4 regions of the Microcoleus sp. N9_A1 genome follow, and region 1 is predicted to be linked to each of the others. Evidence: riboswitches for the same ligand, from Rfam matches in the RefSeq annotation. Region 1 holds a riboswitch; each other region holds the start of a gene.
What was found. A riboswitch is a leader RNA that binds a small molecule or an ion and turns the genes downstream of it on or off. The one in region 1 is predicted to bind cobalamin.
Positions count from the first base shown of each region.

Region 2: it holds a riboswitch for cobalamin, as region 1 does, so the genes downstream of both, QUA58_RS02685 (DUF1636 domain-containing protein) here and metE (5-methyltetrahydropteroyltriglutamate--homocysteine S-methyltransferase) in region 1, are expected to answer to the same signal.
Region 3: it holds a riboswitch for cobalamin, as region 1 does, so the genes downstream of both, QUA58_RS01165 (energy-coupling factor ABC transporter permease) here and metE (5-methyltetrahydropteroyltriglutamate--homocysteine S-methyltransferase) in region 1, are expected to answer to the same signal.
Region 4: it holds a riboswitch for cobalamin, as region 1 does, so the genes downstream of both, QUA58_RS01100 (methyltransferase domain-containing protein) here and metE (5-methyltetrahydropteroyltriglutamate--homocysteine S-methyltransferase) in region 1, are expected to answer to the same signal.

Region 1 is NZ_JAUBRI010000004.1:166,298-173,927, reverse strand. Features, by position in the region: partial or broken gene QUA58_RS03300 (CobW family GTP-binding protein) at 1-47, opposite strand, end outside; gene QUA58_RS03295 (methyltransferase domain-containing protein) at 518-1,354, opposite strand; gene QUA58_RS03290 (hypothetical protein) at 1,495-1,956, opposite strand; gene QUA58_RS03285 (hypothetical protein) at 2,031-2,471, opposite strand; gene metE (5-methyltetrahydropteroyltriglutamate--homocysteine S-methyltransferase) at 2,455-4,701, opposite strand; cobalamin riboswitch at 5,089-5,235, opposite strand; gene QUA58_RS03275 (iron ABC transporter permease) at 5,432-6,430, shown strand; gene QUA58_RS03270 (ABC transporter ATP-binding protein) at 6,572-7,357, shown strand.
Region 2 is NZ_JAUBRI010000004.1:39,992-47,621, reverse strand. Features, by position in the region: gene QUA58_RS02700 (WD40 repeat domain-containing protein) at 1-92, opposite strand, end outside; gene QUA58_RS02695 (GTP-binding protein) at 80-1,051, opposite strand; gene cobW (cobalamin biosynthesis protein CobW) at 1,234-2,268, opposite strand; gene QUA58_RS02685 (DUF1636 domain-containing protein) at 2,658-3,068, opposite strand; cobalamin riboswitch at 3,091-3,237, opposite strand; gene QUA58_RS02680 (serine/threonine-protein kinase) at 3,372-5,414, shown strand; gene QUA58_RS02675 (protein kinase domain-containing protein) at 5,735-7,009, shown strand; gene QUA58_RS02670 (type IV pilin-like G/H family protein) at 7,025-7,630, opposite strand.
Region 3 is NZ_JAUBRI010000002.1:58,436-66,065, reverse strand. Features, by position in the region: gene QUA58_RS01180 (FAD-dependent oxidoreductase) at 1-492, opposite strand, end outside; gene QUA58_RS01175 (hypothetical protein) at 502-741, opposite strand; partial or broken gene QUA58_RS01170 (Uma2 family endonuclease) at 741-1,502, opposite strand; cobalamin riboswitch at 1,761-1,907, shown strand; gene QUA58_RS01165 (energy-coupling factor ABC transporter permease) at 1,969-2,688, shown strand; gene QUA58_RS01160 (energy-coupling factor ABC transporter substrate-binding protein) at 2,693-3,025, shown strand; gene cbiQ (cobalt ECF transporter T component CbiQ) at 3,022-3,828, shown strand; gene QUA58_RS01150 (DUF2207 domain-containing protein) at 4,202-5,056, shown strand; gene QUA58_RS01145 (SPFH domain-containing protein) at 5,472-7,469, shown strand.
Region 4 is NZ_JAUBRI010000002.1:44,883-52,512, reverse strand. Features, by position in the region: gene QUA58_RS01115 (metal ABC transporter permease) at 1-375, opposite strand, end outside; gene QUA58_RS01110 (metal ABC transporter ATP-binding protein) at 511-1,266, opposite strand; gene QUA58_RS01105 (metal ABC transporter substrate-binding protein) at 1,399-2,415, opposite strand; cobalamin riboswitch at 2,611-2,766, shown strand; gene QUA58_RS01100 (methyltransferase domain-containing protein) at 2,980-3,849, shown strand; gene QUA58_RS01095 (ABC transporter ATP-binding protein) at 4,094-4,942, shown strand; gene QUA58_RS01090 (diacylglycerol/polyprenol kinase family protein) at 5,101-5,802, opposite strand; gene bicA (bicarbonate transporter BicA) at 6,184-7,630, opposite strand, start outside.

The sequences.
Region 1 (7,630 bases):
TTGAGTATTTGATTGAGTAAAGTAGTTTTTCCGCTGCCGAGAAAAATGTCTGATGTGTTGTTAGTGTCTTCGGCTACTAAATTAGTTGCATTCGACTCAAAGGCAATGAACCGGCCGCCAGCAGAAATAGCTGGGTTAAAAGCATCAAAATTTGCCTGATTTCCTGTTGAGTTGACGGAGGTGCGGATGGTGATGTTAGTGAGTCTGTCGTGCAGGAAAATATCTGAGGTGTTGTTAGTATCTCCGGGGACTAAATTAGTAGCAATAGATTCAAAGGCGATGAAGCGGCCATCGGCGGAGATTGAGGGGTTGATTGAGAAGCGATCGCCTTTTTTTCCTAATGAATTTACAGAGATGCGGGTGAGGAGAGTTTTAAATTCAGGCGATTTTGGGTTCATTTGTATTTCTGTTGCTTCATTCTTGAATAATAATGTCAATGCTTGTAGGGGCGGGTTCCCCAGTATGTTTAATTTCAAAACCAGAAGCTTTATAAACCCGCCCCGCCTATACTTTCGGATTATTTGGATTCAGAATTTTGTTGAGGAGAATTGAACTTTGCTATGAGCGATCGCACTGCTGCTATTGGTACAAATAATGCACCAGTAGCAGAGCCGATAACAAACCGAAACCAGAAGAGTAAAAAACGCTCTAGCGTCATTGGTTCTGCGGCTTGTTCAATAGCATCTGATAAGATTGCAGGAGATTTTCCGGCGGATGGTTTCACACCTGCGATCGCGATCGCGTAGGGGCTATTCTCATCAGCATACCAATCCGGTGCAACGTACACTTTGCGAATTTGGGTGAATCCTGCTAACTTATACCAACTGATATAAGCGTCTTCACTGGGAAACAGCATCCACGTATCAGACAGCCAACGGGCGATCGGATTCTTGCGTTCCAGCGGGCCGATAATCAGCGCAATTCCGCCTGGTTTAGTCACACGATAAGCTTCAGCGATCGCCCGTTGTGGATCGGGCCAATACTCAATGCTGCCAGCAGAAATGTAGCGATCGAATGTATCGGTAGCAAAGGGTAAATTCTCCACATCTCCGAGAAACTTCTCACAGTCATTAATTGCAGCTTTTTGTTTCGCTTTAGCTAACTGATGCGGACTTTGATCGAGCATTTTAACATGGTTAGAATTCACTTTTTCGACAATGCCACAAGTAGTGAATCCTGTTCCGGCTCCAGCATCTAGAACTTGTAAATCAGGGCGATCTAGTTGCGCGAGTTCCAGAGATTTCTCCCGCATGGGAATCGTCCAGAAAAACGGATTAATCAAATTATCGTAGCCAATCGACACAAAACGGTAAAACCAGAAGGCTTCTTTTTTATGTTGAATAAGTCTTGCCATTGTTGCTTTTTCCTCTAACGAATGTTGAACAGTTGGGATTCTTCCCATCTTTGAAAGTGAGTATTCATCATGTTTAACTTGAATGGGAAGGGTTGACGGAAGATTTATATTCAGAGCGTCGATCGCAGTTTCAAAAAGATTTACCGCGAAATATCAGTACGCTTCACAACAGCATCCGTTTCTAGTTGAAAATCTTCCCAGTGCTTGCACACAGTTTGGTAACAATCTGGAGGTGAAATCGGAAGATTTCTCAGATTCAAAAAGATAGCTTGATTGGCGCATTCCAACAGGAGAATAATATCCTTAAACGGATTATAATTATCCACTTCTTGAAGGATATGAGCATTCATGTGATGATGCTGAAGGATCACCGTATCAGGAGCAGCCAGCCACGCATTTAGGAATGGGGCGAGACGGGAACGCGGAACAAAATAGGAGTTAAATGTTTCACCTGCTACTCCTAAAAGTGGAGAATTAAGACTGCAAATTACTGCTCCGCGTTCACCTCCTAAGTAACCTATCCAGGCGTTGTAACCCAACGCCAATAAATTAGTAGCAATAAAGTCTTGCTGCCAATCGCAACCGTTCATTTCACTGTCCATCTTTTTCTAACAACTGCCAAAGCTGGATTTGATAACAGAGATTTGGTTTAGGCATTGGGAGAATAGGGTAAGTTTTAGGAACTCGGGCTTGGTGAGAATTCGTCCCAGCGTCTACAGACTTGTTCGTAACAATCAGCAGGTGCGATCGCCATTTTTCTTAATAAATTGACCTCGATTTGACGATTAACTTTCAGCACCAGCAGAATATCTTGCTCGGGATTGTAGGTGGCAACTGTTGCTTGAATAGATGAAATAGCCTCTGAGTCAAGGGATAGCGATCGCAAGTAAAATCCCATCAAATTCGAGGGGATAAACTGGATTGCGAACGGAACAGGTTCAAGATTTGTAATTGTAGAATGAATAACTTTAGTATCCACATCACAAACCACAACTCCCCGTCCAAAAGACTGAAATCCCTTCCATCCTGTATAACCAATCATCAGCAGATTTGTGTGAATGAAGCCATGTTGCCAGTAGCCAAAGTTTCCCTGCCAGATGCTATTTTCCGGTCGCATTTACTTCCTCCCGCAGCGTTTTGGCAGCTTCCACCATATTTTTTAAAGCCGGAATTACTTCTTCCCAACGCCGTGTTTTCAGGCCGCAATCGGGATTTACCCAAATTTGCTGCACAAGTAAATTGGCAATTCCAGTTCGCAACTGCTGCAAAATCTGTTCTGTTGTTGGCACTACTGGACTGTGGATGTCATACACGCCGTTACCCACTTGATAGGTGTAGCCTGCAGCGATGATTTCATGCAGCGTTTGGTTGTTGCTGCGACTATTTTCAATCGAAATCACATCGGCATCTAACCGTTCAATGTCTTTGATAATGTCGCCGAATTCGCAGTAGCACATATGCGTGTGAATTTGAGTCTGGGGATGAGCGACTGCGGTTGCCAAACGAAACGCATCTACTGCCCAAGACAGGTATTCACTCCAGCGCTCTAGCTTCAGAGGTAAACCTTCGCGTAATGCGGGTTCATCTACTTGAATTACCCTCGCTCCTGCTGCTTCTAAATCTGCCACTTCATCGCGCAATGCCAGCGCAATTTGAAACGCTTGTTCCTGTCGTGAAATATCGGTGCGCGGATATGACCAATTTAAAATTGTTACGGGAGCTGTTAGCATTCCTTTAACTGGTTTTTGCGTCAATGATTGCGCTACTTTAAACTCGCGTACAGTCATTGGGGCAGTACGAACGACATCACCGTAAATAATCGGCGGACGCACGTACCGACTGCCATAGCTTTGCACCCAGCCATTTTGCGTGAAGGCAAATCCATCTAACTGTTGTCCAAAGTATTCCACCATATCGGTGCGTTCAAATTCGCCATGCACTAGCACATCCAGCCCAATTTCTTCTTGGAGTTTAATGCTGTTGGCAATCTCAGCATCAATAGCTGCTTCATACTCTGGCTGACTCAATTCACCCTTTTTATACCGTACTCGCAGTTGTCGCACTTCTGATGTTTGAGGAAATGAGCCGATCGTTGTGGTGGGAAAAATGGGCAGAGAAATCTGTTTTGACAGCCGCAAACCGTAGGATAATTCCCGTAGAAAGTCATTTGTCGTAATGCTTTTCATGCGTGACTGCACGGCAGGATTGGCTGGACTAAATTGCTCGAATTTTGTCCAGGCATCGGTAATCTTGGCGCGATCGCTCTCAGTTTCTTCTCCTGTTAAACTGCGTGCCAAAAACTTCACCGCTTGCAGTTTTTGTTCTGCAAAACTCAACACATTGCGGAGAGGTTCTGGCAACTTTGTTTCCCGTTTGGCATCGTAGGGAACAAACTGCAATGATGCCGACGGCTGAATGACGATATTAGGCGTAATTCTTTGAATGTCTTGCAGCACTGGCAGCAATTGTTCTGGACGGATTTGCCAGATGTTGCGGGCATCCACAATGCCAACGCCCAGATGCTTATCTGGGGGAAATCCATATTGCTTGAGTAAATCTAAATTGCGTCCGCGAGTGAAGTCTAAACTAATCGCGGTAACAGGCAATGCCATCACCCAAGAATAAGCTTCACCCAAGTCATCAAAGTAAGTGACAAGATGCAGCGGTAAATCGACTTTAGCAAAGGCTTGATAAGCAGTTTGATAGTGTGCTTTGAAGTTGTTTGCATCTCCCAGAACTAAGGCAGGTTCATGTATCTGCACTTCGGCAACCCCAAGGGCTTTTAATTGCGTCAAGAGTTCGATGTAGCGCGGCAGCAATTGCGCTAGAGAATCTTCCATTGCGCCATCTAACCGACTCAACCGCAGTAGCGTACAGGGGCCAAGAACGATCGGCACTGCCCGCTCCCCTAACGTCGCTTTTGCCCGCTGCACCGTCTCCAGAAAATCGCTGAAATCTGCTGGTTGCAGTTGGGTTGGAATTTCAGGCACGAGGTAGTGATAGTTGCTATCAAACCATTTGGTCATCTCTAGGGCCGGAATTCCTTCTTTGCCCCGTGCCATTGCAAAGTATCGATCGAGTCCTGATAACCCCTGAAAGCGTTTGGGAATTAGACCTAAACGAATTGTCCAGTCAAGCACGTGATCGTAGAGTGTAGTATCGCCTACACCGATGCGATCGATGCCTGTCTGTAGCTGTGTTTTCCAGTTTTCTATTTCTACAGTTTGAACAGTAGACAGTAAAGTATTTGCCTCTAATTTGCCACTCCAAAAACCTTCCAAAGCTTTCTTGACTTCACGGTTTTTACCAATGCGGGGATATCCAAGAGTTGCCGTTAAAATTGACATAATTGCTCCTAATTTGGGGTTGTCAATTGATTCATCAGTCAATAGAAACTCTGTCGGAAACCAAGAGGTATCCGATGCCGAATTTCCGACAGCAATGCCATTAGATTGCAAGGCGCATCAAAGGCAAAAGCATCTGAATTTCCAACAAAGCTATAAAAAAGCTGTTAGAAATTACAGCAGGCAAAGGCCCAGCAAGATTCCTTGCATCTGAAACTAGATAATGCTGTTCATGTTAGTTTTTCAAACTTGCTATCTCGCCCTAGAAACCAATTCCACCACAGGTTTCTCACGGGTTAAGGAGTATAATCGCCGATCGCGCAGCGTCTCTGAAAGAGAATCGAATTGAAAACAAAATGCTGAATACATCCGTACCTCGCAGATGGGTTAAATGAAACGATACAATCGGCGGGCATCCTGACTAAGAAACGATTGTACGCTTCATCACAGTTGCGGGACAGCGCCGGGTTCGCACCGGACTTTCCCCGTTTCCTCTAGTGGGTGATCTCCACCAGAACCGATTACTTCTGACAATACCACATTTCTGAAAATTTGCAACCCCTCAGACAAATAGCGCGATATGTAGAGTTTTTCGATCGTCGGCTGTTCATCTGCTCCCACGGTCGCCGCCTTCTGGTAAATGGGTTATTGTAGTTAACGAGTTCGATCGTTCCGCAAATCTAAACGGAGGACATATCGCACTTTATTTTTTAAATTCAAGTGGTGTAATCTAGTGAATTTGCAAAAAATCTGGCTAAAATATCGAGTTTTTCAGGCAGTTATATTCTTAGGATTGGGTTTGCTGTTAACCATCGCTCTTTCGCTTTCTTTTGGTGCGGTACCGATGAGTACCGATCAATTGTGGCAAGCATTTCTGCACCGAGGCGATGCTGTCAATCAGACTATTTTCTGGGAATTGCGTTTGCCCAGAGTTGGGGCAGCGCTGACAGTTGGTGGGGCTTTGGGAATGTCGGGGGCTTTGCTGCAAGGTTTGCTCCGCAACGGTTTAGCCGATCCTTTTGTATTAGGAATTTCGGCTGGTGCAGGGTTGGTTGCGATTACCATGCTGACTTTGGGAATATTTCAAACTTGGGTGCCTTTGGCGGCTTGGATAGGTGCTATTTTAACTTCGATGCTGGTCTACTTTTTGGGAAAAACTAAAACGGGGATTTCTGTTGAACGTTTAGTTTTAGCTGGTGTGGCTGTGAGTTCTCTGTTTGGGGCAATACAAACTACACTGCTGCTGTTAGCTGAAGACAGCCGCTTGCAAGCTGCTTTGAATTGGTTGATCGGCAGTTTGAACGGTCGCGGTTGGTCAGATTTGCAGGTTGCTGCACCTTATATTTTGGCTGCTTTGCTGTTAGGATGTTTTTTGGGGCGATCGATAAATTTGCTGGCTTTGGGCGACGATTTAGCTGTTGGTTTGGGGGTTTCGCTGGTACGATCGCGCTTGTTGATTGGGGGTGTTGCTACTTTGCTAGCTGCGAGTGCTGTCAGCATCGGCGGATTAATTGGTTTTGTGGGATTGGTTGTGCCTCACGGGGTGCGTTTGTTGGTTGGTAATGATTATCGGTTTGTGTTGCCGCTGAGTGCGATCGGCGGTGCTTGGGTGTTGACTTTTGCGGATTTTTTGGCTCGTTTGGGTGCGGTAGAATTGCCTGTGGGTACGGTTACGGCTTTGTTGGGTTCTCCGCTGTTTGTCTGGCTGCTTTATCGGCGTTCTAGTCAGTAGGAAAGAAGGAAGAAGGAAGAAGGAAGAGGGAAGAAGGAAGAGGGAAGAAGGAAGAAGGAAGAAGGAAGAGGGAAGAAGGAAGACGCAAAATTAATTACCGATTACCGATTACCGATTACCAATAACCAATAATAAAATATAATGTCTTTACAAATTCAAAATTTAACTGGGGGTTACGGCGAAGTTGCGATCGCCCACAACATCACTTTATCTTTGCAACCTGGTGAGTGGTTGAGTCTCATCGGTGCCAACGGTTCTGGTAAGTCTACTTTCTTGAAGTTAGTTAGCCGCATCCTAACTCCGCAGCAAGGAAGTGTGTTGCTTGATGGCAAGGCTATTCATACTCAACCTGCGGCTGTTGTCGCTCAAAAATTAGCGATTTTGCCGCAGCAGCAAACAGTACCGGAAGGTTTGACGGTAAGGCAATTAGTTAGTTTGGGGCGTTCTCCTCATCAGGGTTGGTGGCAGTGGGAATTGAGCAAGGAAGATGCGGAAAAGGTGGAAGTTGCGATCGCTCAAACTGGGATTGAGGAATTTCGCGATCGCCCTGTCGAACAACTCTCAGGAGGCGAACGCCAGCGCGCGTTCCTCGCCTTAGCTTTGGCTCAAAATCCGCAAGTTTTGCTATTAGATGAGCCTACTACTTATTTAGATATTTGCTATCAGTTGCAATTGTTAGAGCTGCTTAACCAACTAAATCTAGAACAAAAATTGACGATTATTACGGTGCTGCATGAAATTAATTTAGCGGCTAGGTACAGTTCGCGGATTGCCATGTTAAATAAAGGGGAACTTTTTTGTGTAGGAACTCCCGCAGAAGTTTTAACTCCTAATAATTTAGCTAAAATTTTTGGCGTAGAAGCTATCATTTTAGAAACTTCTGTAGGCTTGCAGATTTGTGCGATCGCTCCCACTCTTCACACTTAATACTTTTATGATAAGTATAACCTTTTCCTCGCACTAAGTTCCAAACTTATTCAGAATTATTTCTATTAACTTATTGCCCCAATCCGCTATTCTATACTGAGTGCCACAGGCTTTAAACTATTGCCTAGTAGTGGTTCTAAAGGGTAGAATAAAACTTAAGAGATACTTAAAAAATCCGAGTGCAGGCAAGAAAGGCGGTTTTTTATACAAAATCTACCGTAAACTATTGATATTTAAATCATTAAGCGCTAAAGTGCGATCGAACTTCCCATC
Region 2 (7,630 bases), 130 kb from region 1:
TCCGGCGACCAAGTAACAGCAGTTACGTAGTCAGACAGCATTGCTTTGGCGTGAAATTCCAGGGTTTGTTCGCTACTTTTTAAACTAGACACCGACGGAAATCCTCTCGCAATTGATTTTCGTTTAAGTTACGGCCGATGAATACGAGTTCATTTTTCGGAGTTTCGGTGGCTTTCCAAGGCCTATCCGGCCGGCCATCGAACACCATGTGTACTCCTTGGAAAACAAATCGCTGGTTGTCTCCGGCGACATTCAAAATTCCTTTTGTCCGAAAGATATTTGGCCCTTGAGTCCGCAACAATTCCTCCATCCAATCGCTGAATTTGTTGCGGTCAATAGCGCCGGATTCTACTATTGCTACGGAGGTAACTGTTTCGTCGTGTTCGTGAGTGTGCTCGCCCAAAAAGTCGGGTTCGATGTCTAATGCGCGGTTCAAATCAAATGCTTTAACGCCCAACAAAGCATCCATTTGTAATTCAGCATTGCGGGTTCGGTGAATTTTTGCCATTGCATTCATGGCGCGAATTCGCTTTTCTAATTCTGCCAATTCTTCGTCACTCACTAAATCTGTTTTGTTGAGCAAAACTACATCAGCAAAAGCAATTTGTTCTTGAGCTTCGTCTGAGTCCCAGTGCTGCCAGATGTGCTTGGCATCGACTACGGTGACAACTGCATCTAGCAGCAATTTGTCCCGCATATCTTCGTCTACAAAGAATGTCTGAATTACGGGTGCGGGGTCTGCTAAACCTGTGGTTTCGATGACTATGTGGTCGAATTTGTCGCGCCGCTTCATCAAGTTGTTGATAATCCGAATTAAGTCGCCTCGGACTGTACAGCAAATGCAGCCATTGTTCATCTCAAAAATTTCTTCGTCGGCATCGATAATTAGTTGGTTGTCGATGCCTACTTCGCCGAATTCGTTGACGATCACTGCAACTTTTTTGCCGTGTTCCTGTGTTAAAATGTGATTCAGTAGCGTAGTTTTGCCTGCACCCAGATAGCCTGTGAGAACGGTAACAGGAACTGATTCGATCGCCCCAGCAGTCACCATACTTGACCTCGTTTATTGTACAATGATAACCATTATCGCTATTTTACACCAGACCTGCTGGGAGTGACCACAATATTAAATAATGTTAATAAATTGTTCGTCAGAGCTTGTAGGGGCGAGTTTTACCAATAATATTTGCTGCAATTCAAAATATCGATAAACCCGCCCCTCTCAGATGACAATTAGTTGTTAATTATAGCTGCAATTCGATCGCGCTCCAACTCTCTACCAATAATCACCAGCTTGGTTTGGCGGAGTTCCGAAGGTTGCCAAGGGCGATCGTAAAAATATTCTATGCGCTCCCCGACACCTTGCAACACCATCCTCATCGGTTTCTTGGGAACCGCCACAAACCCTTTAATCCGATAGATTTCCTCCTGCTGCATCAAGGATTGCAGTTTTTTCACCAAAGCTTCAGGTTCAAACTCGCGATCGGCAATAAAGAAAGTCGAGTTAATATCATCATCGTGTTCATGTTCCTCTTCCGTGTCGTGGTGACTCGGACGAGACTCCAAATCATCCTCAACCGCCGCATTAAATCCCATTAGCACATCAGGGTTAATTTCGCCACCCTTGCAAGGCACAATTTTCACACTCGGACGCAACTCTTGCTGCAACCAGGTTTGAACTTTCTGTTGAGTTTCTTCGTTTACGCGATCGACCTTCGTTAAAAGTACCATATCGGCACAGGCTAACTGGTCTTCAAACAATTCCTCGATCGGAGTTTCGTGATCTAAACTATCATCAGCTTGTCGCTGTGCCATCAAAGCATCGATATCACCGACAAAACTACCGCTAGCAATAGCTTCGCAATCGACAACAGCAACAACACCGTCTACTGTAGCACCGGTGCGAATTTCCGGCCAGCGAAAAGCTTGAATTAAAGGTTTAGGAAGTGCGAGGCCAGAAGTCTCAATTAAAATACAATCAATTTGTTCTCTGCGCTTCAACAATTTCTGCATAGTCGGCAAGAATTCCTCTTGAACAGTGCAGCAAAGACAACCATTTGTTAGTTCTACAATATTGCTGCTGACATTTTCTTCTTCGTCGCAAACTTGGCAATCGCGCAGCAGTTCTCCGTCAATTCCGATTTCGCCAAATTCGTTAACCAGAACAGCAATGCGGCGACCTTGATTATTTTGCAATAAGTGGCGAATTAAGGTAGTTTTGCCGCTACCAAGAAAACCAGTGATGACAGTAACAGGAATTTTGTGCATTGATAATTTTGTGCTTATTTGGTGATGGGACATCTCGTTCCCAGGCTCTGCCTGGGAATGCTAATCTAGAGGCTCTGCCTCGCTGGAATAAAGGAGCGCTTTTAATACGAGGCAGAGCCTCTGCATATGTGTTACCAGACCGAGATCGTAGGTGACAACTTAAGACTGAAATCTACAATAAAAGTCGCTTTTAAGCGAAGTCTAGATCCCCCTAAATCCCCCTTAAGAAGGGGGACTTTGAGAATATTTCTTGTCCCCCCCTTAGTAGGGGCGGTGCCCCCGTGCCCGCCCTTGGTTAGGGGGGATCTAGATTTCGATAAAAACAAGAGAGACGATCGGTTTGACGTTAAGTAGTCACCAATGGGCAGAGCATGGTAACGAGAAAGGCTCTAATTTGCCAGCGGTGGAATCTTTGCTAAAACACCTTTTTTCAGAGCTGGAGGACGCTCAGACCACGGCAACAAACCGTCCGGTTTGGCATAGTATTGACCCGCGCATTCGAGTACCGCCGCGACGCTTTCCGACTCATTTGCTGGTAAATCGCCAAACAGATAAGTGTACTTTCCAACAGCAGCAAAAGACACCGCACAAGAGTGACTGCAAGCACTCATGCACTCAACCTCTTGAATCTCAAACTTATCAGAAAACTCCCAATCTTTAGCGAGTTTCGATAAGTCTTCCATAAATTGTTGACCGCCGCTTTTACCTTCGCGCTTGCCGTTTTTCCAAACACTAGCGCAAGCAGTGCAAACAAACAGACTGTGCTTTGTGCGTACAGCCGTGTTAATTCCATCCATCATCCGTACCTCGCAGATGCGTTCAAAAGTGAGTTAGATATCGGCGGGCATTCTGACTTGAGAAACCACAACGGTTTCATTACAGTTGCGGGACAGCGCCGGACTTGCACCGAACTTTCCCCGTTTCCTCTAGCGGCTGCTCCTCGCTAGAACCGATCGCGAAGTCACATCATACCGCACTTGCCGCCTTTTTTCAAAAAAGTTATGTTTGTAAGAGCGATCGTTTCGTTCGTAGTAAGGACTTTAGTCCTTATAAGATAACGGCTTCAGGACTTTAGTCCTTACTACCAACCATAGTAATTACCTATGAACGCTTTTCCAGACTTTTCCAAACATGGCTATCAAATAAGTCGCGAACTCGGATACAACAGTTTGGGCGGCCGCGTCACCTATCTTGGCACAAAAATTAACACAAAAAAATCCGTTGTAATTAAGCAATTTCAATTTGCCCAATTAGGTGCTAGCTGGGCAGAATACGAAGCTTACGAACAAGAAATTAAAGTTTTGCAAAATCTGGATTTTCCGGGCATTCCCCGCTATCTCGATTCTTTTCAAACTGACAGCGGTTTCTGCATGGTGCAGGAATACAAAAATGCCGAATCTGCTGTCGCGCGGACTTTTTCCCCGCCGGATATCAAGCAAATTGCGATCGCAACTTTAGAGATTTTAGTTAACCTGCAATCTCAGAAACCGCCGATAATTCACCGCGACATTAAGCCAGAAAACTTGTTAATAGATGACGAACTAAATGTTTATTTAGTAGACTTCGGTTTTGCTCGGCTAGGAGGTGGAAATATCGCCGCCAGCAGCGTCGTCAAAGGCACGATGGGATTCATGCCGCCGGAACAAATGTTCAACCGAAAATTAACAAAAGCCTCCGACCTTTACGGCTTGGGGATAACGCTGATTTGCTTGTTAACTGGTACGAAATCCGCGGATGTCGGTAATTTAGTTGATGCCAATTATGGCATTCATTTCCGGCATTTAGTACCGCCATTGCAGCAGGGTTGGATGAATTGGTTGGAGAGGATGGTAGCGCCGAGATTGCAAGACAGATTTCCATCGGCTGCGGATGCTTTAACTGCGCTAGAATCTTTGGATGTCAGCAGCTTGCCGAAAGTGAGAATTGAGCGCGATCGCCTTCAATTCACAGCTACTGAATATGGAGAAACCTTAACACAAACTATTGCCATTAGCAACCCAATTCCCGATACAATGCTTTGTGGCAGGTGGGAAGTCGCGCCACATCCGAACGATCCGCCCCACACGCCCTACGACCACTCTTGGATCTCCTTTGAACCGCAGGCATTTGAAAGCAATTATATCCAGTGTACAATCGCAGTCGATACGAGCAAATTGCTGGCAAGTCAAACTTACAACCGCCAAATCATCTTGCGCGCTAATTCTGAACCCGAAACTCATACAATAGAATTGCAAGCTACAACAGCCCCGCTGCCCGTACCGCAAAAAACTAATTTTTTGTCAGTATTCAGGCTGATTTTTATGTTCTGTTTAATATTAGCAACTTTTATGTGCTGTTTGCTGTTAACATTTTTCATATTTGACTGGATTGATTATAGTTTCGTCTATCCGGTGGTTGACATCTCTTTGTATTCTGGGACTACTACTATCATGCTTCCCATCTGTTTTACGAGTGGCTTATTGGGATTTTTAGTCGCCGAACTCGCCATTACAGCCCAATCAAACAAATATGATTTTAATTGGTTTCTAGCTTTATGTGGAGGGTTAATAGGATTGATTTTTTTTAATTTTATTAGCAGCATATTAACCAGTATTCTTTTAGATATCGGGAAGGGGACGATCGATAATCAATTAATAAGTTTTGTGTATGCTGGGTCAGTGCTGGTTTCGCTAGCAGTAACTTTACTTGGAGCCTTAATACTAGGAGGAAGGATTACGAATGTTACAATCGAAAATATTACGATAGCAGCAGTTATTATGCTGCTTTTATCATTTTCCTTGTATGCTTCTACCGTTAGAGTCTTCTTGATTCTAGCGCTGGCATCCCTGATTTACAAGATAGTCAATTCGGTATTTAACAAGCAGATTGACGAGCAGATAGCCAGACAAGTTCTTGAAGTAGATGCTACCAAAAGAGCTTTTCTCACTGCCGGATTTTGTATGACTTTGTCAGTAGCATTTCTAAACTATTTAAACTTAAAATCTCACTTAGAATGGGTTGAACCCAGAGAAATATTAGTTGTAGGAGGAACGATAATGACATCTCTAGCCGTCACTGGAATTCCGTTAATTGACTCGATCGTTTTTAAACCAAAAAGAATACTTGCCAACTATCGCAAATCCCGACCAAATTTAATTAAACCGTAAAAACTTGTTCGCAGCAAGGACTTTCAACCTCAATGACTGAAGTCCTTACTAAAAACCTTACCAAACATTAAGAGTCTGCATTCCTGCCTGTTGTTGGCGGATTTTTTCGAGAGTTCGCTTTAAATCCAACTCTTAAAAACCTCGCTATTAACTATCACAACTCTCGACCACTAACTATAGCACTCCTAAATCATTTGTGTAATTATTGTAGGGGCAAACCCCCCGTGGTTGCCCCATAAGGCCGGGGTAGGCACGGGGGCACTACCCCTATATCTTTTTACTCATTTAGGATTCCTAAATCAACTATCAACTATTTACCTATGAATGCTTTTCCTGACTTTTCCAACTACGGCTATCAAATAACCCGCGAACTCGGACACAATCGCGCTGGCGGTAGAGTTACTTATCTCGCTACCGAAATTAATACCAAACGTTCCGTCGCCGTCAAACAATTTCAATTTGCCCAAACAGGCGCTAATTGGGCTCAATATCAAGCGTGCGAACAAGAAATTCGGATTTTGCGAGAACTCGACTATCCTAGCATTCCCCGCTATTTAGATTCCTTCCCCACTGCATCGGGTTTCTGCATGGTGCAAGAATACAAAAATGCCCCTTCCTTGGCAAATTCTAACCGCTGGAAGCCCGAACAAATCAAGCAAATTGCTATCTCTGTTTTAGAAATACTCAAATACCTGCAAAATCGGGTTCCGCCAGTCATCCACAGAGATTTAAAACCCGAAAATATTTTAGTAAATGACCGGATGAATGTCAGCCTTGTCGATTTCGGATTTGCTAGAATCGGCGGGGGAGAAGTGGCCGCCAGCAGCGTTGTTAAAGGCACTTTGGGCTTTATGCCGCCAGAACAAATGTTCAATCGGCAGCTAACTGTTGCATCGGATTTATACAGTCTCGGCGCGACGCTAATTTGCTTGCTAATCGGCATCAATTCTACCGAAGTTGGCAGTTTGATGGACGATACCGGGCGGATTAATTTTAAACATCGCTTGCTGCAGCTAACTCCCGAGTTTCTTGACTGGCTGCAAAAAATGGTAGAACCTAATTTCAAACACCGCTATCCTTCCGCAGATGCGGCCTTAAATGCTTTGATTCCCCTAGAGGTAGTTCAGCAGCGTAACAAGTCAAAACTCGCACTCATATCAGTCGGATTATTAACAGCAATTGCTGCTATTTTTATTCCTTTGCTCTGGAAATTTCCCGAACCTCAAACAGCAGTCGATATCAAACCAGTAATCAACGCAGTAAAGTTAAATCCTCACACTCAAGAGATGTTAACTGACGAACTAGAATCGACAAAAACTAGAGATTTTTGGTCTTTGAAGCAAAACAAAAAAGTCTATTTTGCTGTCAGTGGTACTAAGTTGCCAGAAGGAGAATATAGAAGTTATTGTAAGGTTGTCAACCCTCAAGGACTATTCGCAGCCCAGAGTCAATCTTATTTAAAAACGACGGGCGATCGATTAAATACTTGGTGCTGGTACAATTTTAAACAAGATGACAAACCTGGCAATTGGCAGTTTCAATTTTACTTAGACGGTCAAAAAGTGACGCAAAAGAGTTTCAAGGTTTTACCTTAACGTTCGGGCTGGCAGTTAACGCTGTAACAACGTTGTTCCGGGCTGGCAGTGAATTTCTTTGCCGTCAAAAGTTGGCGGACTCCAAGTTTCTGCATAACTTGCGTTCTCCCGATCGCTCTCGCATAAAGCACTAATAGTTTTTATTACATTGCTACCCTTTTCTTTGTAAGCAAATACTGCGCCCGTGTAGGATTTCCCGGGGTTCCTATTAGTAGGTTTGACGCTCGCGATCGCGCTTTCAAATTGTGCTGCTTCGCGGTGATTGTGCCTAGTTTGAACCGGACCCATTGATGAGACGATCGTGTAATTATAGTTCTCGGTCTGTTCTTTAATTCCCAAACCCAATTTTGCAATGGAATCGCTAAATTGACCGTATTCTGCATAGTAAGCTTGCTGCGCTCTATTGATGGCTGAAATATATGCTTGGGCTTCTAAAAATCTCTTACCCCTTGGCCGGGACAAGAGCGGGACGATCGTATTGAGTTTGACATCGTAACATGACGCCATGATGCCAGCCACAAGCGCGCTGTAAATTGCAATCCTCGGCAGCAAACTGGATACTGGCAATCTCGATTTTTTACTGGCTTTAGCTACATTGACTGACATTTTTTTAAGTGTCAT
Region 3 (7,630 bases), on a different contig from region 1:
TTGAGCTAATTCGGCATTGACAGTGGCATCAATAAATTGCTTGCCGGCATAAACTGTGCCTTTTGATGTGGTTATACTGGCAATTTTTTGACCTTCTTTATTGACTGATTGAATTTCTACTTTGCTGAGGATATCGACTCCAGCTTGTAACAGCATTTCTTTCAGGGCTGCACTGGCTTTGCCGGAATCAAGTGCAATTGTCGTAACACCGGATTTTTGCAGGAATTCTTTATAGATTGCCGGCGGTGAACCAAAGGTATCTAAATTTAAAGATTGTTTAAGTTCTTGACTAATCTGACTTCTATCTAAATAAGCAAGGCCGCCTCTTACCAAATGCCCGCCAATTCCTTCTTGCAAGCTTCCTTTAGACATCAGCAGAACTCGCGGATAACGCTTTGTCCGGCGACGATATTCTCTGGCGGCCGAGATAACAGCTAGAACTCCTGGAACTTCATCACCAAAACAGATGACATCGTAATAACGCAGATCCATGACCATTATTTAATAACCTCTCCTGATTTTCATGTTTTCGAGCTGGATCTCAATGTTTGCCGTCAAACTCTCTGTTTTTCCCAAATCTAGCTCTATCTTTCCTGATTTTTGCGATAAATATTCACATATTTCTGGACGCAGAAACCGGGTTTGTTCCCGAAAATTCTCTGTTGAGGGCGATCGATCGGGCGTTGAAAAACCCGGTTTCTGAGCGTCAAGACTGTGTAAGTATTGTGTCTTTACTGCCATCAGCTCAGATTCTCAGGATCAATCCCCAACTCCCGCAATCGCTGAGCTAATCGATCGGAACGTTCAGCTAATCGATCGGCGCGCTGCGATTCCTGTTGGGCGCGCTGCGATGCTTGTTCGGCGCGCTGCGATTCCTGTTGGATACGTTCTGCTGATTGTTTTACCTGTTCTTCAGGTGTCAGATAGCGTTTTCCATCGGCATCGTACCAATACAACCACTCCCTTGCTACCCCAGAATAGTTTCCCCTTTCACAACCAATTCCCAAACCTATTTCTGGCATCCAAATTGGATTTCCTGACTGTAACTCGTACTTTCCATTGACTAGCTTGTGTACTTCCAAATGAGGTTTTCGACGGCGGCGGGAAGAATAAATGACGTAATAAAGTATGCCTAAATCTTGATAAATCTCCAATTTTGTGCTGTATTCCTTGCGATAAGTTGGGGAAACAACTTCTAGCACGAAAAGTGGCATGACATTTTCATCCCACAGCACGTAACTGGGACGCAATTCTTCGTCGTAAAACCGTTCTACTCCTAAACTTAAGAAAGCATCTGGGACAATGGCAGGTTTATCTGGGTGATAATAGATACCCATATCTATGCCAAAAAACCAGTCCATGCGTTCTGCCCAAAGTATCAGCAAGGTTGCTTTTAACAACCCCGGTATTAGTTATTGCAGTTCGTTATCCACAGGCGTTTCATCCGAATCTGGTAGTTCGTCGGCTGAGGGCAAGTTCCTCGGCAAGTTGTACTTTAACATTGCGGCTTTCCTCAAAACTTACTTAAGATTATAGCCTTTCTCTGTTTGGTGATATTTACCTGGTAATGGGTAATTGGTAATTGGTAAATATTATTTATTGAACGAACCGCGAAGACGCTTTAGGCGAAGTCGCGCGTCAGCGCTAGGACGCGAAGGAGAAGCAGAGAAGAAAAGAGAATAGAACGATGATAGGTAATTTTAATTTACTGAAGTTGAATAATTTTTGTGAAATTTGGGATCGGACTGGCGCGATCGACTATACTAAGCTAATCATTCGGTTCTAATGGGGAGCAGCCATTAGAGGAAAGGGGGAAAGTTCGGTGCAAGTCCGGCGCTGTCCCGCAACTGTAATGAAAGCGATGTCGCTTTCTGAGTCAGGATGCCCGCCGATGTGTTTGTTTACATAGTCTCATCTGCGAGGTTCAGCGTGAAGGCCAGAAATCGGAAATTAGTCAGCCTGGGATTGATGGCTGGCTTGAGTTGTTATATTGTCCTAGCATCGGCAACGCCTGCCGCAGCTATGCACATTTCGGAAGGTTTTTTGCCGGTGCAATGGGCGGCGTTTTGGTGGATAGTGGCGTTACCTTTTTTTATAGTCGGTTTGCGATCGATCGCCCGCATTACCAAAGAACACCCGGAACTTAAATTACTGTTAGCTTTAGCAGGCGCATTTACTTTTGTGCTTTCTGCTTTGAAAATTCCTTCGGTAACGGGGAGTTGTTCTCACCCGACGGGTACTGGTTTGGGTGCGATTTTGTTCGGCCCTTCGGTGATGGCTGTACTCGGCGCTTTAGTGCTGCTTTTTCAAGCAATTTTGTTAGCCCACGGCGGCTTGACAACCCTGGGAGCAAATATGTTTTCGATGGCGATTGTCGGGCCGTTTGCTGCATATTTTATCTATCATTTGCTGATGCGAACTGGCAAGCAGCGGGCGGCAATTTTTTGTGCTGCGGCTTTGGCGGATTTGCTGACTTATGTGGTGACTTCCATTCAATTAGCGTTAGCTTTCCCCGCAGCAAGCGGCGGTTTTGTAGCTTCGTTTATCAAGTTTGCTAGCATCTTTGCAATTACTCAAGTTCCTCTGGCTATTAGTGAGGGATTGCTGACTTTATTGGTTTGGAATTGGCTGCATTCCTACGGGAAGCCGGAGTTGGAAACTTTGAATTTATTGAGACAGGAGTCATAAAGTCATGAGTCAGAAAAATACAAGAAATCACCAATCTACTGCGCGAGAAAATTGGATTTTGGTTGCTGCTGTGGTTGCTCTTGCTGTTCTTCCTCTAGTATTTGTCCGAGGTGAATACGGCGGTGCTGATGGGGAAGCCCAAAAGGCAATTACCGAAATTCAACCGGGCTATGAACCTTGGTTCAATCACTTCTTTGAACCTGCTAGCGGCGAAATTGAAAGTTTGCTGTTTGCAACTCAAGCTGCATTGGGGGCTGGCGTAATTGGCTACGCGATCGGGTTATATAAAGGCCGATCGCAATCTCGACAAAATTCCGATCGCAAAACCTTGGAATGAACCATCAGATTGATAGTCTGGCTTATACAAATAGGTTGCGCGGTTTGCCGCCAGCTCACAAACTATCATTTGCGATCGCCCTTTTAATCCTGTCTCTAGTTTCCCATGCAGCGGTGCAGTTGTCGATCGCCCTCTGGTTGACAATCTGGATCGTCGTTTATGCAGGAATTCCGGCGAAACTCTATCTGCGGTTGCTGTCGGTACCGCTGGTGTTTTTGCTGACGAGTTTGCCTGCTTTGGCGATGGGTGCCGTTGCGGGCGATCGAATCCCGGAAATTCAGTGGGATATTTGGCAAGGTTGGGGAATTAGCACCGGCACTTTTTATCTCTATGCGAGCCGCACTGGGATATACCAAGTGAGCTTGCTGTTTGCCCGCGCCTTCGCATCCACAAGCTGTATGTATTTCATCCTGTTGACGGTGCCATTTACCGAAATCTTGCAGATTCTGAGACAATTACGCTGTCCAGAGTTAGTCACAGAACTGCTATTACTAATGTACCGCTTTATTTTTAGCTTATTGGCGATCGCCGACGAACTTTGGACAGCACAAAACTCCCGCTGCGGCTACCGCACTTGGAAGCGGGGAATGCACAGTTTAGGCATTTTAATCGGTCAATTGCTGCTGCGAACTTTAGAAAATTACCGTCAAGTTTCCCTGACTTTAGCCTCGCGCGGCTTCAACGGAGAACTCCGCGTTTGGAATTCCTACCCTTACAAACCATCGCGCAGATATACATTTGAAGCCGTGTTTGGCTGCACGGTTTTAACCCTGTTAAGTATTGTCAGGATACCGGGCGGTTGAAACCGCGTTTGTACAGAATCGGCGGTTAAAACCGCGTCTATACAGACAAAACCTGCCTCCGCAGGTTGAAGAATCGGCGGTTAAAACCGCGTCTATACAGACAAAACCTGCCTCCGCAGGTTGAAGAATCGGCGGTTGAAACCATCTTATTTTCTTCAGTCCGCGGAGGCGGACATTGTTTGTGTAGACGCGGTTTCAACCGCCGTCTCATCTCGGACATTGTTTGTGTAGACGCGGTTTCAACCGCCGTCTCATCTTTGTGACAAAACCATAATATGACTTTTATGAACTAAATTAATGAACTTTATGAATTGACCTTACTAGAAACCTATTGAATAATAGCAATCAATAGCTACTCAGTAGGAATTATATTATGAATAAACGACCTCTCAAAAAAATACTTTATTTCCTCACCACATTATTCACCATATTTCTGGTCACAGTCACTCATGTAGCCGCCCAAGAACTACCATTCTACTGGGAGAATATCAACGTCTTAATCGACGTTCAGACCAACGGAGATATGTTAGTCACCGAAACCCAAAAATATGTATTCACAGCCGACTACAACACTGAACGATATCGCTATATTTCTTTAGATAAGGTCGATGAAATTAAAGATGTGATCGTCGCTGAAAATAATCAAATAATTCCTAGTAGCACTGGGATTGAAAACAATCAATTTTGGATTCGCTGGCAACATGAATTAAAACCGCCAGACTCACATACTTTTGTGATCAAATATCGTGTTGTAGGTGGATTGCAGTTAGATGGTGGGAATACTCTACTTTATTGGAAAGCTATTGCTGCGGGTCGTAAAGCACGGATCAATAGCGCAAAAGTTACGGTGCAATTACCTGAATTTTTGTCAGATAAATTGGTCTCATTTACGACTTTTGGTGCAGCAGCAGTTCCCCGTCAAGTAGATCCTAAAACCTTTGAATTTGTGGCAAGTCAGCCTATTCAACCGGAACAAAAATTAGAAGTGCAGATTGCATTTCCCCAGCCAGTTTTGAATATACCTCAACCTGGTTGGCAACAAAATGGTAATCAGGGAGGAGAAGGCTCTTTCATAGACAACATAATGGGTCTAGTCTTTTTTTTCCTAGTTTGTTTGACATTGTTTATTTGCTTTGTATTTTTTCCGATGATGATGCTTCTATTTGTGGGGAGTTTCAGCGTCATTATTTACAAAAAAAGCAAGGAAGCAATCAATAATCGACGCTGACCTGAGTGTAAAACGCTCAAGCTCAAAGGGACTTATCAAGTTTTGATTCCTGCAACTACTGGCGCTTCAGGAAAGAGGTATGTTACCCATCACTGTGGAAACTGCTCTTATCATAAGGAGTACGAAGAAGTAATTCCAATCATTACCACGAGTGGCGGTGGCGGTGGTGGTTAATATCAACGGAAATTAGACATCGGTTCCCCGGCTCTGCCGGGGAACCAGTAATTTTGTCAATGCTTGTAATCTGATATTTTGTGGTACGAACGATCGCACTCCCTACAAAATCATATTCCAAATATGACTTTTATGAACTTAATTAATGAATTTTATGAATTGACTTTCAAAAAAATTAGTTGAATACTTATCGTAGATAACAACATTTCCGTATATCGTAGCTTAAAGCAGGTTAAAAAACATGACTAAATTAGCAAGTTTGTTTCGCAAACTTTTACTCTTAACACTATCTGTAGCAACAACGATCGCAGCAGCCGGCGCGATCGCCCCACCAGCATCCGCCCAAACCAATCCGCCACCACCCCAAACCCAAGAAGTCCAACCAGCGCCAGAAGAAGGGTTTACTATCCCGATTTGGATTTTTCCCGTAGGCGCAATGTTCCTAGTTTTGATATTTATACCCAAAATTGGTTGGACTTTGGGATTAATCGCGATCGGCGAACGAGAAGTGGGAATTGTCACCAAGAAATTCTCCAGCAAAAACTTGCCATCCAGTAGATTAATTGCCCTCGATGGCGAAGGAGGTTTGCAAGCAGACACCCTTCCTCCCGGCTGGCATTTTGGTTATTTTCCCTGGCAATATAGCATTCGCAAAGAACCAGTCGTTGTCGTTCCTCAAGATGAAATCGGCTTAATTATTGCCAATGACGGAGCCACAATTCCTCCCGATCGCATTTTAGGAACAGTCGTCGATTGCGACAACTTCCAAAATGCCCGCAAATTCCTCACCAACGGCGGAGAAAAAGGACGGCAGCTAGCCATCATCACAACGGGTACTTATCGAATCAATACAGCTATATTTGAGGTCATAACTTCAGCAAATGCCGCTCAGAAAGGGATGGAATCGTGGGAATTGGAAGTATACAAACTTGCTCCAGAGCGTGTGGGAATTGTGACCATACTAGATGGCATTCCCATTGATGAAGGTGAAATAGCCGGCCCCATAATTCCAGGTCACAACAATTTCCAAAAAGCGCAATCCTTCATCAAGGGTGGCGGGCGCAGGGGCTTGCAAGAACAGATAATTCTATCGGGTTCGTGGAACCTCAATCCCTGGTTTGTGCAAGTTGAACAGGTAGAAATGACCGAAGTGCCGATCGGTTATGTAGGCGTAGTAATTTCCTTTGTGGGGGAATCGCAAAAAGATGTAAGTGGGGAAGCTTTTACCCACGGAAATCTGGTCAGCAAGGGCAATAAAGGTGTGTGGGTAGAGCCGCTTTATCCAGGCAAACATCCTGTCAATACAAAAGTGATGAAAGTCGAACTTGTTCCCACAACAGATGTAGTTTTAAACTTCACATCACGGTTCAGCGGAGAACACGGCTATGACTCTAAGTTAAGTGCGATGAAATTGCTTTCTTTTGACGGATTTACCTTTGAGTTAGAAATTTTCCAAATCATTCATGTCGGTACTTTAGATGCACCGAGAGTGATTTCGCGCCAAGGTTCAATGCAGAATCTAATTGACCAAGTGCTGCGTCCAATTGTGGGCAATTACTTCCGCAATTCCGCTCAAGAATATACCATACTCGATTTTTTGATCGCCCGCAGCGATCGCCAAGCAGAGGCGGCAGAACACGTTCGTCAGGCATTGCGCGCCTATGATGTACAAGCGGTTGATACCCTGATTGGTTTGATTTCGCCACCAGGGGAGTTGATGCAAACGTTGACCGATCGCAAAATTGCTCAGGAACAGGAGAAAACCTACGAAGCGCAGCGCAGTTCGGAGTCCCAGCGTCAAGAATTGGTGCGTGCAACTGCGATCGCCAATATTCAACATGAGGTGGTGGGGGCAGAACAAGGTGTGAAAATTGCTCAATTGACTGCTAGCGCTGCGATCGAACACGCCAGCGGTGAAGCACAAGGAATTCGCTTGATGGGACAAGCAAAAGCCGATGCTTATCAAGTTGGTGTCAGTGCTTTGGGTATCGAAAGTTACACGATGTTGCAAGCTATTCAGGCGATCGCAGATGGCAGCGTTCGCGTCGTACCCGATGTCGCAGTCAACGGTAGCGGCGGCGGTGGAGGTTTGCTTGACGGTTTGATGGCAACATTCATGCGGAATGAAACCACCACCAAAAATGGAGACAAAGCAGGAGAATTACCTGTAATTAATGGACACAAATCGGAGCCTCTTGTTGTGAATTATGTCGCTGAATTTACCAATAGCAAAGATTAATTTTGTATCAGTGAAGTCTCCGTAGTTACCGAAGTCTCCGAATCATTCACCTCTTGCTAAATTTGAGGCTGTTGCTGAAAATGATCTGGATTCTGTACTTGGTAAATTCTCCGATATTTGAGTTAAACGGTGCAAATTTTAGAGAGGTATTAATTCCTCTC
Region 4 (7,630 bases), on a different contig from region 1:
TAAGATATGCGTCAAGTCGATCGAACTTCTGACTTTAGAAACTAACACTAAACCAAAGGCAAAAAATCCAGTAAACACTAAACCGATTACCGTATCTTCTTTGATGCGAGTTTTCGCTTTGATAAAGCCGATCGCAATTACGGAGCCCACACCAAACACAAACGCCCCCACCGCCAAAGGAATATTCAGCACATAAGCAATCACAACCCCCGGCATCACCGCATGGGAAACCGCGTCACCCATCAATGCCCATCCTTTCAAAGTCATATAGCATGAAAGCGCCGAACAAACAAGCCCGACTAAAGCGCTGATTAAAATCGCTTTTAGCATAAATTCATGCTGCAACGGTGCGGCAAACCACTGAATTAAATCCATTATTTTTTCTCCAAATCGACTTGAGTTAACTGAGATCGGACACCACAATCAATAATCCTATAGGGGCGGGTTCGCGATCGGGCATTAAACGTGCAAACCCACCACATAACACTTTGTTGACATTGCTACAATATCTCAGGTTGACCGACTTTTTGCAGAGGAAAAATCGCCAACGGAACCGCCAAAAGTTCGCGAAAGATTTTCCTCTGTAAACACATCAGAGGTATTGCCATAGGCGAGAATGCTGCGATTAATTAACACTACTTGGTCGCAAAAGGTAGTAATAGACTCTAAATCATGGGTAGAAACGAGAATTGTATGTCCTGTTTGACGCAGTTCCATCAACAAATCAATCATCATTTTCTCTGTTTTGATATCGACTCCGGCAAAGGGTTCATCCAGTAGCAAAACCGTTGCTTGTTGCGCCAGAGCCCGCGCAAAAAAGGTGCGTTTCTTTTGTCCGCCGGATAACTCTCCGATTTGCCGATCGCCCATCTGCCACATTTCCACCCTTTCCAAGCTTTCTCGCACCACTTGTTTGTCGATCGATCCAGGAATCCGCAACAGATTCATGTACCCATAGCGCCCCATCATCACCACATCGCGAACATTCACCGGAAAATTCCAATCTACCTCTTCCGACTGAGGCACATAGGCAACCAAATTGCGTTTTTGCACTTGACGAATCGGCAACCCATTAATTAAAACTCGTCCGGTGTTTGGCTTCACAAACCCCATGATGGCTTTAAACAACGTGGATTTTCCCGCACCATTCATCCCCGCCAAACCGCAAATCGTCCCTGCTTTGAGTTGCAGAGAGGCGCTGTGCAAGGCAACTTTGCCGTGATAGGCAACAGTGACATTTTCAATATCGATACTGATTCCATCCATCTAATTTTCTCCCTATTATCAATTACCTACAGAACTTACGCAGGGGGGTAAAAACCCAGTTTCTTGCGAGATACCTCGTTGCTAAAGCCAAGATTTTTGGAGAAACCGGGTTTTTGGGCTCACTGTTCTCCTTTATTTTCCCTGTAACCCTTTTATCAAAGTATTGACATTGTATTCAAGTAACTTAAGATAGGTTGATGCTGGGCCTTCCGCTGGAGAGAGGGAATCGACATAAAACACCCCGGCAAATTTGGCGCCTGTTTCCTTGGCTACCTGAAGCTGTCCTTCGTTGCTGATGGTGCTCTCGCAGAATACAGCAGGTATTTGGTTTGCTTTGACTGTATTAATCACCCGTTCGACTTGTCTCGGTGTGGATTGTTGTTCGGCGTTGACAGGCCAAATATAAACTTCTTTCAAACCGTAATCGTTGGCAAGGTAAGAAAAAGCGCCTTCACAACTTACTATGTAGCGTTTTTCCGGGGGAATGGCTGAAATAGCTTGTTTGAGTTTTTCGTCGATCGCCCGAATTTGTTCACTGTATTTTGCCGCATTTGCGTTGTATGCTGCAGCATTAGCCGGATCGATATTTCCTAAAGCCTTGCGAATATTATCAACATAAATTAAAGCATTTTTGGGCGACATCCAAGCATGGGGATTTGGTTGACCTTGATAGGCATCTTCAGAAATATTAACGGGTTGGACTCCCTCGCTCAAAGTAATGTGGGGAACCTTGGGAAAACTGTTATAAAATCGAGTTGCCCAGCGTTCTAAGTTCAACCCATTATCTAAAATTAAATCGGCTTTTTGCCCTCGTGTTAAGTCGCTGGGAGTGACTTCATAGCCGTGAATTTCCGCCCCTGGCTTGGTAATGGATTCAACAGTTGCCTTGTCACCGGCGACGTTCTGCGCCATGTCTGCCAGCACCGTGAAGGTGGTGAGAATGACTTTTTTATCTTTTCGGGTCAAATCGGTGGCGGTTGTGCCTGAAGCTGGATTTTGGTTGGTTTGAGGCTGGGTCGTCTGAGTGTTGCACCCGCTGAGACAAACTGCCAGTAGCAGCCCGAATCCTAGGAGATGATGTTTTTTCCTAGGGGGAGAGTCCGGGAGGGGGAGAGGGGGATTTAGGGTAATTTGACGGTTTTTCCGCATATCTTCAAAAATTCCAAGTGAAATTCGCTAGAGTTTGCAGCAGACGGTACGATCGACGATCGCTGATTTTCATAATCTTTTCATTTTTTAAATTTATCACAGAACCCGTAAAAATGAAAGAATTATGAAAAATGGGGTAAATGGGCGATCGCCCAACAGAATCAGTATTTTGTGAAATATCTAAAATAGTGCTAATATCTCGGCAGATCGATCGGCTCTGATGGAGAACAGCCATCAGACGCAAGGGGGAAAGTTCGGTGAAAATCCGGCGCTGTCCCGCAACTGTAATGAGATAATACTAGGATAGTTAAATCTCTGAGTCAGGATGCCCGCCGATTTGTTTACCTGTTGTTTTCATCTGCGAGGTATAGATGATGGTTAGTTTAGTATTTTTACAATTAATCTACTGTTGTTGTCGGTTTGTCGAGCGCGAATGACAAGGGAATTTTGGATTTTGTGGCAAAAGTTGGAAATTTATGCAGATCGCGTGTTATTAACATATATGCAAGCGCTGGGAAGAATTTCAACCCTCCCGGAAATCCTCAAATTTACCCAATTCTCCTCATGTCGAAGCAAACATCAATTTCTATTTCCAAAGTAACTCGCTACCAAAATGCAGCGCTGAATTACTATTTGGGGTTGACAGATTCGCCGTATCTTCATTACGGCTATTGGAAGACTCTGCCTGTGCCTGCTGACGAACTCACCATCGCGCGGCTGCGTTTTGCTCAGCAAGCTTACACAGATAAATTGTTAGATTTTATCCCCAAAGAAGTCAAGACTTTGCTGGATGTAGGATGCGGGATTGGTGGAAATGCGGCTTATTTGCTTGATCGAGGTTTTGCAGTGGAAGGGCTCGCACCCGATCCGTTCCAACAACAGCGTTTTCTTAAGTGTACAGGCGATCGGGCAGTTTTCCACCTCACTAAATTTGAAGACTTCCAAGCCACCCACTCCTACGATTTGGTTCTGTTTAGCGAAAGTAGCCAATATATGTCTGCTGTCGATATAGCTAAAGGTGCGGCGACTGTACTCAATCTTGGAGGCTACGTACTGCTTGCGGATATGATGCGATCTAATCCTAATTATACAGAAGGAATGTTTTCTAATTGTCATGTTGTCAAAGAGCTGGAAACTGCATTAATGCAAGCCGGGTTTAATTTAGTAAAAACTGAGGATATTTCCACTCATATTTTACCAACAATTGACCTATATGTCGATACTTTCCGCAGGTATGGACTGAACACAATGATTTATGTTGCGGATTTAATTTCGATCGCAGTTCCGCCAATTCATAAATTCCTGCGTTGGATATTTCGTCGCTGGTTTAAAAAATTGGTGGTTGAAGGATTGGAGGCGAGTCAACTTTTTGAGCAACATCTTTGTTATGAAATTAAACTTTGGCAGTTGACAGAAAAAGATGGACGTGGCTAATAATTAAGTCCGATCGAACTTTTTATTAAATGCTGTAATTGTCATCGCGCTTCGGGAAAGCAATCGCATAGTCTCGGCGATTGCTTCACTAAGAGTTCGCAATGACATATTAAGCTAAGCTGTTGCGGCATTTAAATTTGATTTTGGGCGGGCTAGAAGCCCACCCCACAAATACCAATTACCAAATACCAAATACCAATTACCAATTACCAATTATCAATTACTAATTATCAATTACTAATATATGTCTCAATCAATTCTCGAATTCGCTCGCACTTTCTACTCCTATCCCTGCGGTTCGCGAGTAGCAATTCAGGACTTAAGCCTCAAAGTCCCCGCCGGGAAGCGCTGCGGGCTGATTGGTCAAAACGGCTGCGGTAAAACCACCTTTTTCCTGCTAGCAAATGGTTTGTACCAACCGCAACAGGGAATTATTCGCTGGGAAGGTGAACCATTCCGCTACGATCGCAAATATCTCACGCAACTGCGCCAACAAATCGGACTCGTCTTTCAAAATCCCGAACATCAATTAGTTGCTTCGACGGTAGAAGAAGATATCTCCTACGGATTGTACAACTTAGGATTGCCCGAATCAGAAATTGGTCAAAAGGTGCAACAGGCGATCGACCAATTCAACTTAAGCGAACTCGCCCGCGAACCAATCCATAACCTCAGTTTAGGACAAAAAAAGCGCGTTTCGATCGCAGATATCATGGTTCTCAAGCCCAAACTGCTACTGTTAGATGAACCTACCGCCTATCTCGATCCGCGCCACACCCGACAACTGATCGGTTTGCTGCAACAAATTCACGCGGCCGGAACCACCATACTTTTAGCAAGTCACGACCTCGATTTCATCTACCGCTGGGCTGATTGGGTGTTTGTGATGGATCGCGGAAAACTGATTCTAGAAGGCACTCCCGAAGCCGTTTTTGCTCAGCGGGATGTCTTGGAACAATTGCAACTTGGTGTACCGCTGGCGATCGAGCTAATCGACCAAATCAAGGCGATGTTTCAAACAGATGATCGCTCAAAAACGCCTAATTTCGAGGAATTGCAACAACAAATTTTACAAGCACGTCGGCTGCTTTAACGGGACTTAGACAATTGATAATTGGCGTTGCTGATTCACGGTATGAATTCCCTTTTCGCTTGAAGTTACAAAATTCACCCTCCGAGGGTTTATAGCAATTGCGAAATCTTGAATTCATACCTGTATCCAGCAACGCCGCCCGTGGGGGTAAGTTCAGATTAGACATTACCAATTACCCAAAATTGATTGAGGAAAAAGCCGATCGCAGCACTGCCGATCGGCACAGTCAGATTGTCAATTCCCAGTTTAGAAACCGACTCCAAAGTAGCAGCAACCAAAGCCACAATTGCTGACACCGCCCAAGTTTGCCAAACATTGCCTTGAACGAAGAGCAAAATCAAACTGCTAACAGCAAAACTCACCAAATACATAGTTGCAGAACCTTCCCAACTCTTCTGGATTCCCCAAACTCGATAAATATATTTGCCGTATTTTTTGCCGATGACAGCGGCCAATCCGTCGCCCCAAGCCATCACTAAAATGCCCAAAGCTGCGTATTCCTGATGTTGTAGCGGCCAAAACCAAGCGACGAGAACGCTAATACTCACAGCATAGAAAAAAGTCCCGAAACTCTTGCGGTTGATACTGTTAAGACTGGGCAAAATCGGCAGTTGGTAGGAAATTAGGGCGATCGCACCTGCTAAAATTCCCGCCGAAATCCCCACCCAACCGGGTATTTCGAGCCACCATGCTAGCAAAATCACATTTCCAGTACCCATGTGCACCACCTTCCGCGATACTTCAGGATCGACAGAAGTAAAGCGATTTAACCCTTCAGCTACCAGTAAAATCAAACCCAGCCAGATACCCACGAGGGAAATTTGCAACCACACAGTCGGAATTTCAGATAATATAGACACGATATTTAGGAAAAACTGCGATCGGGCAATGTTTATAACTTTAGTGGAAATAGGAAACTTGATTATTAGACTTGAGTTGCACTCAATCGCAGACAAGATTAAATTATCTGCGTCTATCGGTGTTTGTAAGCTGTTCCACATTTAAACTGCATTATTTGTGGTCTATACCCCATACTGTAAGGGGTTCAGGCAAGAAATTTAAATGACTAACAGCTTACGCTGGAAATCTGCGGTTAACAGATCGATGGAATATTTATGCAACTCAAGTCTAGTCCTGCACGCATCAATACCAAAGAAACCGGGTTTTTTACCGATATTAAGGGCTAGGATGCACTATTTTGGTAAAAAAACCGGTTTCTGACTGCCCCTGCGTAAGTCCCGTTACACTGGCACTTCCGAGAGGGGACGTTTGCTGTCAGCTACAGCGACGGCTTGTTGCAAGGCTGTGGTGCGATCGGTCAACATCCGTTCGGGCGAGATCAGATCCAACAATCCCAACTTCTGCAAGCGCTGCTGAATTTTGGTGCTGGCACCGACAATGTAAACCTGCAAGCCCTTATCGCAAGCATCGCGAATCGCATTTTCGATCGCCAGCGAAGCCGTCACCCCCAGCATCGGCACCTCAGTCAAATCCATCACCAAAGCATCCGCATCCTTCATAGCATTATGTTCGCGGGCGATCGCCTTCGACAACCCAAAAATCATCGGGCCGCTCAAACAGAACAGCAACACGCGCCCCCTACCCCGATCTAACAGTTGCTTGTCCTCATCGCTGAGGATCGCATCATCATCATCCGTATCGGAAATCAGCTTCACTCCGGCAGATTGCAAATTGCTCAACCGTTCGATCGTTAGAATATTAGCAATAAACACGCCAACACCCACGGCCACAATCAGATCCACAAACACTGTCAAAAACATCACCCCGTACATGATCAGGGAGCCCTTAACAGATACCTTGTGCGATCGCTTCAGGAAACTCCAGTCAAGGATATCAATCCCCACCTTCAGCGCAATCCCCGCCAACACCGCCATCGGAATCGGTTGAGTTAACTTCGCCGCCCCCAAAACCACCACCAGCAACACCAACGCCCGAGTTAAACCCGACAACGCCGAAGTCGCACCTGTTTGGATATTGACCACAGTTCCCATCGTTGCCCCGGCGCCCGGCAAGCCACCACAGATCCCTGACACGATATTGCCAATCCCTTGACCGATCAACTCCTTATCGGACTTGTGCTCGGTTCGCGTTAGACTGTCCGCCACCACCGCCGTCAGCAAGGTATCGATACAGCCCAGCATCCCCAGCATCACCGCATCCACAAACATCACCGTGATTTGACCTGCGGAAAAAGTCGGCAATTGCAAGGGGGGCAGTCCCACCGGAATTTCGCCAATCCGGCGAATATCCGCGCCCTGAAACACAGTCAGGGAAATTACCGTGCCGACAATCAGCGCTATCAATTGCGGCGGCACTAATTTCTTGATTTGTTTGGGCATCAGAAAAATGATCGCCACCGTCAAGGCACCGAGAATTGCTTCCGGCGGATTTACGTTTGCCAGCAACTGCGGAATTGCCATAAAAGTGCCCAAAACACCGCCCTTGGGAGGGGCTTGACCCAGAAACGGTGCAATTTGCAGAATGATCAAAATCACGCCAATTCCCGACATAAAGCCAGAAATCACGCTGTAGGGCATCAGGGTGACGTATTTCCCTAGCTTGAAAATACCAAAGATGATTTGAAACACCCCCGCCAGCATCACCACGGTAAAAGACATCGCCAGTCCTTGTTCGGGATTGCTAGCGGTGAGGGATGCGACGATCGCC